4 regions of the Methylocella sp. genome follow, and region 1 is predicted to be linked to each of the others. Evidence: predicted binding sites of a transcription regulator. Region 1 holds the regulator's gene; each other region holds the start of a gene.

Region 1 (3,204 bases):
CCGCTCCGCAGGCGGCGACGCAGCGCGACGCCCGTCGAAACGCTGAACGCGATGTATGCAAACGAAGAGATCTTAGAAAGCTTCGAACATATAGATTAGACGCATACTAAATATAATTCATATCTTTCGCCGCCGCATTCATTTCCCGTGGGACCCAATTTACAATTGGCCGCAGGCGACTTACGAAAACGGCGTCCGAGAATAAACGTCTGACATCGCTCTATACAGTATAGAGGCATACGCGTCCCGGCGGACGCGTCGCCTTGCCATGCAAATTTCAGGAAGAGGCACGACATGAGCGTCACGATCATCTTCGGCTCCGACGGCGGCGCGACGAAGGGCGTCGCCGCCAAGATTTCCAAGAAATGCCAGGGGCGGCCGGTCAACATCAAGGACGCCACGACGGCGGACTTCGAGAACTGCAATCTTCTGATCCTGGGCTCGCCGACTTACGGCGACGGCACGCTGCAGACGGATTGGGAGGACAACATCGACAAATTGCGCGCCGCCAATCTCAAGGGCAAGAAAGTCGCGCTGTTCGGCACCGGCGACCAGCAGGCCTATCCGACGTCGTTCTTGAACGCGATGGGCATTCTTTACGACGAAGTGTCGGATCTTGGCGCGCAGGTGGTCGGCTTCACCGACACGGCGGGCTTCGACTATGTCGAATCGACCGCCGAACGCGACGGCAGGTTCGTCGGCCTCGCGCTCGATCAGGACACCCAGTCCGGCATGACCGAAAAAAGGGTGACCGCATGGCTGAGCCAGCTGCTTTGAGCGACGCCGCGTGGCCCGCTCCGCCCTGCTGGTCGGCCGAAGCCGCGCCGATGCTGCGGCTGTTTCACCATCAGCTCTATGAATATGGGCGGGGCGTCCGGGCCCTGTTCCTGATGACCGTCAGCCCACAGGAGCTGGCGCTTGCGCTCGCCAAGCTCAAGGCCCGCGACATCTCCCATTTCGTCCAGGAGCTCGGCGCGGCGAAGGCCAATCTTTTCTTCGGGCGGCCCGCCTTCGTGGCCGTGGCGCAGGCGCTCGTGACGCGCCCGCTCAACACGCTGACGGCGGAAGAGGATTTCATGCTCGGCACGCTGCTCGGCTACGACGGCGAGCAGCAATGCCGCCGTTTCCTCGCCCGCGCCGGGCGGGGCGCGGACGCGGAGCTTCCGCTGGCCGCGGAGTGAGACGCGCGCGCCGCCTCGCGGCGGAAACGCTCAGCTCTTGCCGAACGTCTCGTCGAAGGAATAGCCGGCGCCGCGCACGGTGCGGATCGGATCCCTTTCGCCCGGCTCCGACAGCGCCTTGCGCAGCCGCCCGACATGGACGTCGACCGTGCGCTCGTCGATTTCGGCCGAAAGGCCCCAGACGCTGTCGAGAAGCTGCGCGCGCGAGAACACCCGGCCGGGACGCTCGAGCAGATGCTCGAGGAGCCGGAATTCGGTCGGCCCCAGATGCACGTCGCGGCCCTTGCGCCTGACGCGCCAGTTCTGCCGGTCGAGCTCGAGGTCGCCCGCCGTCAGCACGGTGGCGACGCGGTCCGGCCGCGCGCGGCGCAACAGGGCGCGCACCCGGGCCATGAGTTCGGGCACGGAAAACGGCTTCACGACATAATCGTCGGCGCCGATCGAAAGGCCGCGCACGCGCTCGCTTTCCTCGCCGCGCGCGGTGAGCATGATGACGGGCAGGGTCCGCGTGGCTTCGCGCGCGCGCAGCCGCCGGCAGATCTCGAGCCCCGAGACGCCCGGCAGCATCCAGTCGAGGATGACAAGATCGGGCGGCGTCTCGGCGAGGCGCATCTCGGCCTCGTCGCCGCGCTCGACGCGGTCGACGACGAAGCCTTCGGCCTCGAGATTATAGGCGAGCAGCATGCTCAGCGCGGATTCGTCCTCCACGATGAGGATGCGCGGGGCGGGGGTGGGGGCGAGGGCTTTTGCGCCGCCGGCGCTTCTTTCGGCGTTGGTCTGAAGGTCGTTCATGGCTTCGTCGAAGGTTCGGCCAGCACGCTGCGGCCCTTGGGACGGTCGGTCGGAAGGATTTCGCCCGTGACGAGATACACCACCGTCTCGGCGATGTTGGTCGCATGGTCTCCGATGCGCTCGATGTTCTTGGAGCAGAACAGCAGATGGGCGCAGAAGGAGATGTTGCGCGGGTCCTCCATCATGAAGGTCAACAGGTCGCGGAAGACGGAATCCTCGAGCGAGTCGAGATCGGCGTCATAGGTCCACACCTCGCGCGCCCGCACGATGTCGCGGTCGGCGTAGGCGTCGAGCACGTCCTTGAGCAGCATGGCGGCGTTTTCATGCATCGACTTGAGGCCGACGATGGCGCGCGGAATGCGCACGTCGCCCGCGATCTTGATGGCGCGCCGCGCGATGTTCTTGGCGAGGTCGCCGACGCGCTCGAGGTCGTTCGAGATGCGGATGGTGGCGATGATCTCGCGCAGGTCGACGGCGAGCGGCTGGCGGCGGGCGATGGTCAGGATCGCCTGCTCCTCGATCTCGCGCTGGAGCGTGTCGAGCCGGCCGTCGGCCTCGATCGTGCGGCGGGCGAGATCCATGTCGAAATTGGCGAGCGCGTCCATCGCGTCGGTGAGCATCTTTTCGGAAATGCCGCCCATTTCGGCGATCTTCTGGCCGAGGCTTTCGAGCTCGGCGTCATAGGCTTTGACGATATGGTCGGGCATTGCGTGTCCTTGAAGCCTTGGGCGGCGCGACGGCCGGGTGTGCGGCGGAGCGCGCCGTCGCGTGAAGTTCGCGCGCCGCCGCCCGGCGCCGGGCGGCGCCTAGCCGAAGCGGCCGGTGATGTAGTTCTGCGTCTGCTTCTTTTCCGGCTGGGTGAAGATTTGCGTCGTCACGCCGAATTCGATCAGCTCGCCGAGATACATGAACGCCGTGTAGTCGGAACAGCGCGCCGCCTGCTGCATGTTGTGTGTGACGATGGCGATGGTGTACTTGACCTTGAGCTCGTCGATGAGCTCCTCGATCTTGGCGGTCGAGATCGGGTCGAGCGCCGAGCAGGGCTCGTCGAGCAGGATGACCTCGGGCCGGATCGCCACGGTGCGCGCGATGCACAGGCGCTGCTGCTGGCCGCCGGACAGGGAAAGCCCGGAGGCTTTCAGCTTGTCCTTCACCTCGCCCCACAGGGCGGCGCTGGTCAGCGCGGCTTCGACGCGGTCGTCGAGCTCGGATTTTCCGACCTTCTCGTAGA
Region 2 (3,204 bases), on a different contig from region 1:
AGCCGTTCGCCGCCATGGTTCCGGCGACGCCCGACGACAGCACATGGGTGGTCGACACCGGCAGGCCGAAATGGTCGGCCGCGGCGATGGTGCCCATGGCGACGAGCTCGGCCGAGGCGCCCTGGCCGTAGGTCAGATGCGTCTTGCCGATCTTCTCGCCGACCGTCACGACGATGCGCTTCCAGCCGACCATGGTGCCAAGGCCGAGCGCGATCGCGACCGCCACCTTGACCCAGTCGGGGATGAAGCGCGTCGCCATGTCGAGATGCTTCTTGTAGGCGGCGAGCGCGGCGAGGTCGTCCTTCGAGAGCGCGGCCGCCTTGTCCTTCTGCAGGAAGCGGATCGCTTCGGAGGCGAGATACATGTCGTTGCGGGTGTTGCCGACGCTCGCCGCGGGAATCGAGGCGAACGAGCCGTGCTGGCTCACCTGCGCGGCGACGTCGCGGATCAGCGCGGCGAGCGCCGGCAGGGTTCCGTCGGTGAACTCATGCGAGGCGACATAGGCCGTCACGATCGGGCGCGGGTCGCCGATCACGTGATGGCCGCCGGCGACCGCCTCGACCGCCTTCGAGGCCGCCTCGGAGGTCTGGATGAAGCTCGCCACCTCGCTTTCGGGCAGGGCGCGGTTCAGCGCATAGGCCGTCGGCACGGTGCCGATCAGGATCAGCATGATCAGGCCCATGCCCTTCTGGCCGTCGTTCGAGCCATGCGCGAAGGAGACGCCGGCCGAGGTGAAGATCAGAAGGCCGCGGATCCAGGCGGGCGGAGCGCCATGCGCCTTGGGCGACGTATAAAGCTCGGGCTTGCGGACGAGGAGCTTCATGAGCAGCAGCAGGCCCGCCGCGCAGACGAAGCCGACGACCGGCGAGAGCAGCAGCGCATAGCCGATCTCGATCGCCTTGTTCCAGTCGACGCCCGAGGTGCCGTCGCGGCCGCGCATCAGCGCGTTGGCGACGCCGACGCCGATGATCGAGCCGATCAGCGTGTGCGACGAGGACGCCGGCAGGCCGAGCCACCAGGTGCCGAGGTTCCAGATGATCGCCGCGATCAGCATGGCGAAGACCATGGCGAAGCCGGCTTCCGACCCGACCTGCAGGATCAGCTCGACCGGCAGCAGCGAGACGATGCCGAAGGCGACGGCGCCGGTCGAGAACAGCACCCCGAGGAAGTTGAACATGCCCGACCAGACCACCGCGACGGGCGCGGGGAGGGAATGGGTGTAGATGACCGTGGCGACGGCGTTGGCCGTGTCGTGAAAGCCGTTGACGAATTCGAAGCCGAGCGCGATCAGCAGCGCGACGCCGAGAAGGATGAAGGGCAGGGCGGACTTCACCGCCACGCCCGCGGCGGACACGTCGCGCCAGATGCTGAAGGCCGTGAAGAACAGCCCGACGGCGAGCACGCCGCCGAAGATGAGCAGCGTCAGCGGGGACATCGGCCGGTCGAGGACCGGCTTGCGAACGCCGTCGCCTGTCGTCAAAACGTCGTCTGTGGACGTGATCGAAGTCATGTTTTTTTCCGGAAAGGAGCCGCGCCAGCGCGCCTAGCGGATTTGTGTGACGCTGCGATGAAAAGTGCGCGCGCCGGTTGCGCCGGCTTGATTTTCGCGGCCTGTCGCGCTTGGCTCGCCGCGCCGCGCCGCAAAAGCGAGCGGGCGCGCGACATCGAGGAGCCACGCATGGAAGAACTGATCGCCCGCATCGCCGCCTCGGCCGGAACCGACGTCGAAACCGCGCGCAGGGCGGTCGGCGCCATTCTCGCGTTCCTGCGCAAGGAGGGGCAGCCGGCCGACGTCGACGATCTTTTCGCGCATCTGCCGGGCGCCGAGGAGGCGGCGGCGGCCGCGGCCGCGCAGAACGAGGGCGTGATGTCGGGCTTCATGGCCATGATGGGCGGCGGCCTCATGGGGCTCGCGGCGCGGCTCACGGGGCTCGGCCTGACCATGACGCAAATGCGTCAGATCGGACATGAAGTGTTCGCTTTCGCCGAATCGCAGGCGGGCCGGGAGCGCGTGCGCGCGGCGGCCGCGAAAATTCCCGGCGCCAGCCAGTTCTTCTGACTCCGCCGCAAAGCGGACCAACGCCCCTCTGCGGCCAGTGCGAAGGGCGCGCCGCGCCCGCGACGGCCGCTTGCGCCGCGCCGCGCGGCGGGCTTTGCTCTTTTTCGCCGGACCCGGCGAGCGTGCGGCAAGCTTCGTGCGTTAGAGCATTTTCAGTAAAAGTTGCAGGCCGTTACGTTTAAGAAAATGCGCAACGCCGAAATGTTGGAGCGCGTTCGCGAGGCGATGACGTCCGAACGCGCGCGAGCGTCGGACGGCGCCGGGCGAAACGGGCGAAGACTGCGGCGCGAATCTTGAACGCAGGCGGCGGGGCGCGGCCGGCGCGCGCCGCCCCCCGGGCCTGAACGGAGGGCGTGACATGGGCCAACGTGACATGGGCCAACGTGACATGGGCGAACGTGACATGGGCGAACATGACATGGGCGAACTTGTGGCTTTCTCGCCGTCGCGGCGCGGCGGGCGCGTCGCGCGCCCGGCCGGGCGCGGCGCGGTGCTGTTCTTTACGGGCGTGCGGCGCGAAAGGCTCGATCAGCCGGCGCGGGCCGGGGCGCATGCGGCGCGCCAGGACGAGCCCGCGGCCGATCCGCGCGGCGCGGACGACGTCGCGCCGAACTGACCCCGGCTCACGGCTCGACCGGCTCTTCGGGCTTGCAGACGATCGCCTTGGCGCGGCGCTCGGCGTCGGCCCATTCGCCGGGGAAATTGGCGAGCGCGCCGATCAGCACGAAGCCCTTGAGGCTCGGCGCCACGAGCCGCAGCTCCTGCGCCGGCCGGTCGTCGTCGTCTTCGGCCTCGACCGCGTCGAGCTGCTCCTGGGTCAAGAGCAGCACGTCGAGCCGTCCGCGCTGGGCGGCGCGGTCCGTCATGGAATAGAACACGTCGCCGTCGGGCTCGCGGAACGAGAGGGTCAGCATGCGCCCCGGCTCGACCTCGCCCGAGACGCGCAGCGGCGCGCGCGAGAGGTCGAACAGGCACGAGGCCTCGGCGACGGCGGGGTCGAGAAAGGGCGTCCATTGCGCGGCCGGCGTCGCGCGCGGCAGGAGGCGCGTCTCGCCATAGGCCGAATAGGGCGCGAGCCGGCGCATCGGCGTCTCGCCGACGAATTTCGGCAGATAGAGCACCAGGACGACATGCGCCGCGACCGC
Region 3 (3,204 bases), on a different contig from region 1:
GGGCTGCGCGGCGAGGAGATCGCCGAGATCGGCCTGTTGCAGCAGGCGGGCGCCGTCGCCTTCTCGGACGGGGCGCGGCCGATCGTCAATTCGCGCGTGCTGCGCCGGGCCATGGCCTATGCGCGCGATTTCGACGCGCTCGTCATCCATTACGCCGAGGACCGCGACCTCGCCGCCGAAGGCGTGATGAACGAAGGCGAATATGCGACCCGGCTCGGCCTTTCCGGCGTCCCGCGCGAGGCCGAGGCGATCATGCTCGACCGCGACATCCGCCTCGTGAACCTCACCGGCGCGCGCTATCACGCCCCGCTCGTCTCGACGACGCTCTCGCTCGACATTCTCGCGCGGGCGAAAGACGCCGGTCTGCCGGTCACCTGCTCGGCCTCGATCAACCATCTGACGCTGAACGAGAGCGACATCGGCGACTATCGCACCTTTTTGAAGCTCGCCCCGCCGCTGCGGCGCGAGGACGAGCGCCGCGCGCTGGTCGAGGCGCTCGCCGAAGGGCTGATCGACGTGATCGTCTCGGACCATGACCCGCAGGACGTCGAGACCAAGCGCCTGCCCTTCGCCGAATCGGAGAACGGGGCGATCGGGCTCGAGACCATGCTCGCCGCCGCCATGCGGCTCGTGCGCGCGGGCGCGCCGCTGCAGCGCGTGGTCGCCGCGCTGACCTCGCGGCCGGCCGACATTCTCGGCCTGCCGCAGGGACGGCTCAAGGTCGGCGCCCCGGCCGACCTGATCCGCTTCGACCCCGACGAAGCCTATCTCGTCGATCCGCTGAAGCTGAAGTCGCGCTGCAAGAACACGCCCTTCGACGAGGCGACCATGGAGGGCCGCGTGAAGCTCACGCTGGTCGAGGGGCGGATCGTGTTCGAGCAGGACTAGGCGCGAAGGGCGCCGCCCGCGCCGGCCACGGATTGCGCCCATCTTCCAGAAAGGCGAGCGAATCGGTCCAGAAGCCGGCCTCGTTGCGGTCGTGGAACAGGCTGAAATGGCCGATGTGCGCCTGCCCGAAATCCTGCGGGCGCAGGCGCGCCAAAATGCGCTCGGCGTTCTCGTAGGGCGCAAGGCCCCGGGCCGTCGCCGCCGGCGTGCCGAGGTCGTCGTCGCTCAGGCTGACCGCGAGAATCTGTCCGCGCACGGCCCTGAAGCGGTCCAAAACCGCCTCCCGCTCGGCGGCCGGGTGAGAGCGCTCGAAGCGCCGTCCGCGAAAGCTCCATTCATAGGCGACGCCTGACGGCAGGTCTTCGAGCCAGCCGAGCCGGCGGCCGGGAAAATAGCCGAACGCCGCGGTCAGCGCCGGCATGGCCACATGCCATTTGAGAAACAGCCGCGCCCGCCCGCGCGCCGCGTAGTCGGGCCAGAAGGCGTATTGCGCGCCGACCGTCAGCATCCGGTCGATCATCGGCGCGCTGTCCGCCATGCCCGGCAGGAAGCCGCCGATCGAATGCCCGACGACGAGCGCCGGCCCGTTCGGGCTCGCCGCGCGCGCATGGCGCAGCGCGGCGTCGAAATCCTTCTCGCCCCAGTCGCGCCAGCGAAAGCCGCAGCCGCGCAGGCGCTCCGGCCGCGAGCGGCCGATCCCGCGATAATCATAGGTCAGGACGTCGAAGCCATGGCCCGCGAGGAACCGCGCGTAGCGATGATAATAGCGCGCCGCGACGCCGGTCGCCGCATTGACGACGACCGCGCCCTTCGCCGTCCCGCCCATGGCGCGGAAAAGATCGCCGCCGAGCGCGACGCCGTCGCGGCAGACGACCGTCGTCGCCTCATGGGCCTGCGTCGCGCCGGCGTTTTGCGTCATGGTCCCGTCCCGTGGTTCGCCTCGCGTCGCCGCCCGCGAAAGCGACGGCCGGAAAGATGCGCGCTTGATTTAAGTCAAAACGGCTTCATCATCGAAGCGTCATATTTCTTTCCTCCGTCGCGCCGCCGCCCTGTCCGGCGTCGCATGCGCGGCGACCCCTTTGACTTTCCCGAGCGAACGGCTGGGCGACGCATGACCGATATTGAAAAGCTGCAGGATCAACCCGTGGGCGCGCCCGATCCGGCGCCGCAGGAGCTTGAGCTCGGCCTCGCCGACGAAAGGCGCGCGGCGGCGCGGGAGGCGGAGCTTTTCGCGCTCAAAGAGATCGTCGGCGAGGCCGCCGACGGGTCGGTCGGTCCAGGCGTCGAGGCGATTCTCGAAGGCGCCGCGCCCGACGACGCGGTCGAGATGCGAAAGACGCTCGGCCTGCCCGGGAAAAAGGGCGCGCCCCATGCGACCAGCGACGCGCTCGCCGACAATTGGCGCACGGGCGGCTATCCTTACAAATACAAGATGCTGCGGCGCGACTACGAGCGTCAGAAATTCATCCTCCAGACCGAGCTTCTGAAGCTGCAGACCTGGGTCAAGGAGTCGCGCCAGCGCGTCGTCATCCTGTTCGAGGGGCGCGACGCCGCCGGCAAGGGCGGCGCGATCAAGCGCTTCATGGAGCATCTCAATCCGCGCGGCGCGCGGGTCGTCGCGCTCGAGAAGCCGAGCGACGTCGAACGCGGCCAGTGGTATTTCCAGCGCTATGTGCAGCATCTCCCGACCATGGGCGAGATCGTGCTGTTCGACCGCAGCTGGTACAACCGCGCCGGCGTCGAGCGCGTCATGGGCTTTTGCGCCGACTCGGAATACACGGAGTTTCTGCGCCAGACCCCCGACTTCGAGCGCAATCTCGCGCGCAGCGGCGTGCATCTCATCAAGTTCTGGTTCTCGGTGAGCCAGGAGGAGCAGCGCCGCCGCTTCAAGGAGCGCAAGGTGCATCCGCTGAAGCAGTGGAAGCTGTCGCCGGTCGACCTCGCCTCGCTCGACAAATGGGACGACTACACCAGGGCCAAGGAAGCCATGTTCTTCCACACCGACACGGCCGATTCGCCCTGGACGGTGATCAAGTCCGACGACAAGAAGCGCGCTCGGATCAACGCCATGCGCTACGTGCTGCATTCGCTGCCCTACAAAGGCAAGGACCCGAAGCGCGTCGGCGACGTCGACATGCTGCTCGTCGGGCGCGCCAGCGCGATTCATGAGCGCGGCGAATATGTGCCCGGCGCGCCGCTCTGAGGCCACGCGCCGCGCCGAAAGCGCGGTTGCGACGGGGCGGGGCGCGGGCTAGGCTTTCGCGCGCGCGCCCCGAGACCCCGTCCCGTGATCCTGACCCTTCTCGCCTTCGTCTT
Region 4 (3,204 bases), on a different contig from region 1:
AGTGGTCATGGGCGGCGGCGCGGGCCTTTCGGTCAACGCCCGCCATTGCGTCGCGGGAGACAGAATCACCTTCGCCATGCCCGAGACCGGCATCGGCTTCTTTCCGGACGTCGGGGCGACGAGCTTCCTGCCGCGCGCGGGCGGGGCGATCGCCGCCTATCTCGGCCTCACCGCCGCGCGGATCGCGACGGGCGACATGGTCGCGCTGGGGCTTGCGACCGCCCATGTCCCCACGGCGCGCCACGACGCCCTGCTCGACCGCCTGTGCGCGGGAGAGGAGGCCGCCGCCGCGATCGGCGCGGAATCGGCGACAGCCCCCGCCGCCGCGCTCGAGGCCGACCGCGCGACGATCGAGCGCTGCTTCGGCGCGGACTCGATCGCCGACATCGCCGCGCGGCTCGCGGCCGACCCGTCGGACTTCGCGCGCGCCGCGCTTGAGGCGATGCGCGCCAAGTCGCCGACGAGCCTCGCCGTCGCGCTGCGCCAGATGCGCATGGGCGCGGGGCTCGCGCTCGAGGACGCGCTGCGCCTCGAATTCCGCATCGCCCAGCGTATTCTCGCCGGCCATGACTATTATGAAGGCGTGCGCGCCGTGATCGTCGACAAGGACCACAAGCCGCAATGGCGCCCGGCCGGGCTCGACGCGCCGACTCAGGCCGAGATCGACGCCTATTTCGCCCCGCTCGACGAGGAGCTCTCCTTCACGCGCAAGACGGCGCTCGCGGGATGACCTTCCTGTCGCGTCGCGAGGAGCGGGCCGAGCGCGAGAAGCCGCCTTCGGGCTCGGCGCCGATCAGGCTCGGCGAAAGCCGCGGCGAGCAGGAGCGCTCGCACTGGGCGCTCGCGCTGGTGCTGTTCATGCGCGCGCTCGCCGTCGTGTGGATGGTCCAGGGCCTGTCGAGCTGGGCGGCGATCCTGACTCCGTCCGAGCCGATTTTCGAGACGTTTGGCGTGAGCTTCGCCGTGGCGACGGCGTTCTTCGCGGTGCTCGACCTCGTCGCCTCGGTGGGGCTGTGGCTCGCGACGCCCTGGGGCGGCGTGCTGTGGCTTTTGAGCGCGATCGCGCAGATCGGCGCCGTCTTCGCCGTGCCGAACTTTACGCCGCGCTTCTGGATCGTCGGCGACGTCGTCCTGATCGTGGTCTATTTTTTCCTGACCTGGCAGGCGGGGCGCCCGCGCGACGCCGGCGACGGGCGCTGAGGGGCGGGCGCTGAGGGGCGGGCGAGGAAAGCGCGCGTTCCGGCCGCCATTCGTTCAAATGTCGTGTAAACGTCATGAATTAAGGCCACTTATTCGGCTAATCCAGCCAAGTCTCGGTTCGGGCGGGCTTCGGGCCAGCCGGATTTCGGCTGCGGCAGGGCGCAGGCGCCAGGGTCTTGTCGACCGACGCGCCAGCGCTCGCGCAAAGACGTTCAAAAAAGGAAGCCGCACATGACGTCGGAAGTCGAAGACCCTTCAAGGCCGCCGGCGAAGCGGCCGGACGGCGGGCGGCGCACGGCGCGCGGCCGGACCCAGCCCGACGCGCCGGCCGAGCCGGAAACGGTCGAAGCCATGATCGTGCTGCCGGCCGAAGGCGACGACGCCGACGTGTTCGACACCGAGATCGAGATCGCCGCCGAGCCCGATTTCGCCACCGCCGCGGCCATCGCCGACGAAGCCGGCCCGGCGCCGCTGCCGGAGCGCGCGATCGACGAGGGCATGCGCGATTCGGACATCCACCAGTCGCCGCGCCGCTTCGTGAACCGCGAGCTGTCCTGGCTCGAATTCAACTGGCGCGTCCTGCAGGAGGCCTCGAACCGCAATCATCCGCTGCTCGAGCAGCTGCGCTTCGTGGCCATTTCGGCGACCAATCTCGACGAGTTCTTCATGGTTCGCGTCGCCGGCCTGCGCGGGCAGGTGCGCGAGGGCGTCATGACGCCTTCGGAAGACGGGCTCGTTCCGACCCAGCAGCTCGCGCGGATCAGGGAGCGCGCCTCGCTGCTGACGGTCGAGCAGCAGCGCCGCTGGCGCGAGCTGCGCGGCGAATTGTCCGAAGTCGGCATCGTGCTCGCCGATCCCGGCGGCCTCGACGACGTCGACAGGGCGTGGCTCGAGCAATATTTTCTGGCCCATGTGTTTCCGGTGCTGACGCCGCTCGCCATCGACCCGGCGCATCCGTTCCCCTTCATTCCGAATTTCGGGCTTTCGATCGCGCTCGAACTCGCGAGCGCCGACCACAAGATCTCCAAGGCGCTGATCCGCCTGCCGACCAAGATCCAGCGCTTCGTGCGCCTGCCCGCGCATGAATGTCATCCCGGCCAGCGCTTCGTCGCGGTCGAGCATGTCATCGCGATGTTCACGCACAAGCTCTTTCCGCGCTATCGCGTGCGCGGCGCCGGGCTCTTCCGCGTCATCCGCGACAGCGACCTCGAAGTCGAGGAGGAGGCGGAGGATCTCGTCCTTCTGTTCGAGACCGCGCTCAAGCGCCGCCGTCTCGGCTCGGTCATCCGTCTCGAATTCGACAGCGCGACGCCCGAGGAGCTGCGCGCCTTCGTGGAGCAGGATCTCGACGTCGAGCCTGGCGAGGTCTCCGTCCTCGACGGCATGCTGGCGCTGAGCGACCTGTCGGAGATCGTCGGGCTCGACCGGCCCGAGCTCAAGTTCAAGCCCTACAACCCGCGCTTTCCCGAGCGCCTGCGCGACAATGGCGGCGACTGCTTCGCGGCCATCAAGCAGAAAGACCTCGTCGTCCACCACCCTTATGAATCCTTCGACGTCGTGGTGCAGTTCCTGAACCAGGCGGCGGCCGATCCGAACGTCGTCGCGATCAAGCAGACGCTCTACCGCACCTCGTCGGACAGCCCGATCGTGCGGGCCCTGATCGAGGCGGCCGAGGCCGGCAAGTCGGTGACCGCGCTCGTCGAGCTCAAGGCCCGCTTTGACGAGGCCGCCAACATCCGCTGGGCGCGCGACCTTGAGCGCGCCGGCGTGCAGGTGGTGTTCGGCTTCATCGAGCTCAAGACCCACGCCAAGCTGTCGATGGTGGTGCGCCGCGAGGCCGGCGGGCTCGCCACCTACTGCCATGTCGGCACCGGCAACTACCACCCGATCACCGCGAAGATCTACACCGACATCTCCTTCTTCACGGCCGATCCCGCGGTGGGGCGCGACGTCTCGCGCATCTTCAACTACATCACCGGCTACGCCGAGCCCGAAGGGCTCGAA

The links. The regulator PhoB, encoded in region 1, activates phosphate uptake and scavenging genes when phosphate is short. The targets are predictions, from matches to a motif close to TGTCATNNANCTGTCAT.
Region 2: a site for PhoB is predicted at 1,557-1,573, ahead of ACILRB_RS08110 (inorganic phosphate transporter). Genes of this name have one in related genera too.
Region 3: a site for PhoB is predicted at 1,894-1,910, ahead of ppk2 (polyphosphate kinase 2). Genes of this name have one in related genera too.
Region 4: a site for PhoB is predicted at 1,260-1,276, ahead of ACILRB_RS15075 (RNA degradosome polyphosphate kinase). Genes of this name have one in related genera too.

What each region holds. Positions count from the first base shown of each region.
Region 1 is NZ_JBGAHM010000001.1:159,546-162,749, reverse strand. It holds gene ACILRB_RS00810 (response regulator) at 1-46, shown strand, start outside; gene fldA (flavodoxin FldA) at 295-777, shown strand; gene ACILRB_RS00800 (DUF2023 family protein) at 756-1,181, shown strand; gene phoB (phosphate regulon transcriptional regulator PhoB) at 1,212-1,973, opposite strand; gene phoU (phosphate signaling complex protein PhoU) at 1,970-2,680, opposite strand; gene pstB (phosphate ABC transporter ATP-binding protein PstB) at 2,780-3,204, opposite strand, start outside.
Region 2 is NZ_JBGAHM010000013.1:63,622-66,825, forward strand. It holds gene ACILRB_RS08110 (inorganic phosphate transporter) at 1-1,510, opposite strand, end outside; gene ACILRB_RS08115 (DUF2267 domain-containing protein) at 1,679-2,059, shown strand; gene ACILRB_RS08120 (hypothetical protein) at 2,418-2,675, shown strand; gene ACILRB_RS08125 (hypothetical protein) at 2,683-3,204, opposite strand, start outside.
Region 3 is NZ_JBGAHM010000044.1:7,107-10,310, forward strand. It holds gene pyrC (dihydroorotase) at 1-888, shown strand, start outside; gene ACILRB_RS14325 (alpha/beta fold hydrolase) at 848-1,807, opposite strand; gene ppk2 (polyphosphate kinase 2) at 2,000-3,091, shown strand; gene plsY (glycerol-3-phosphate 1-O-acyltransferase PlsY) at 3,176-3,204, shown strand, end outside.
Region 4 is NZ_JBGAHM010000052.1:7,289-10,492, reverse strand. It holds gene ACILRB_RS15085 (enoyl-CoA hydratase/isomerase family protein) at 1-730, shown strand, start outside; gene ACILRB_RS15080 (DUF6163 family protein) at 727-1,200, shown strand; gene ACILRB_RS15075 (RNA degradosome polyphosphate kinase) at 1,552-3,204, shown strand, end outside.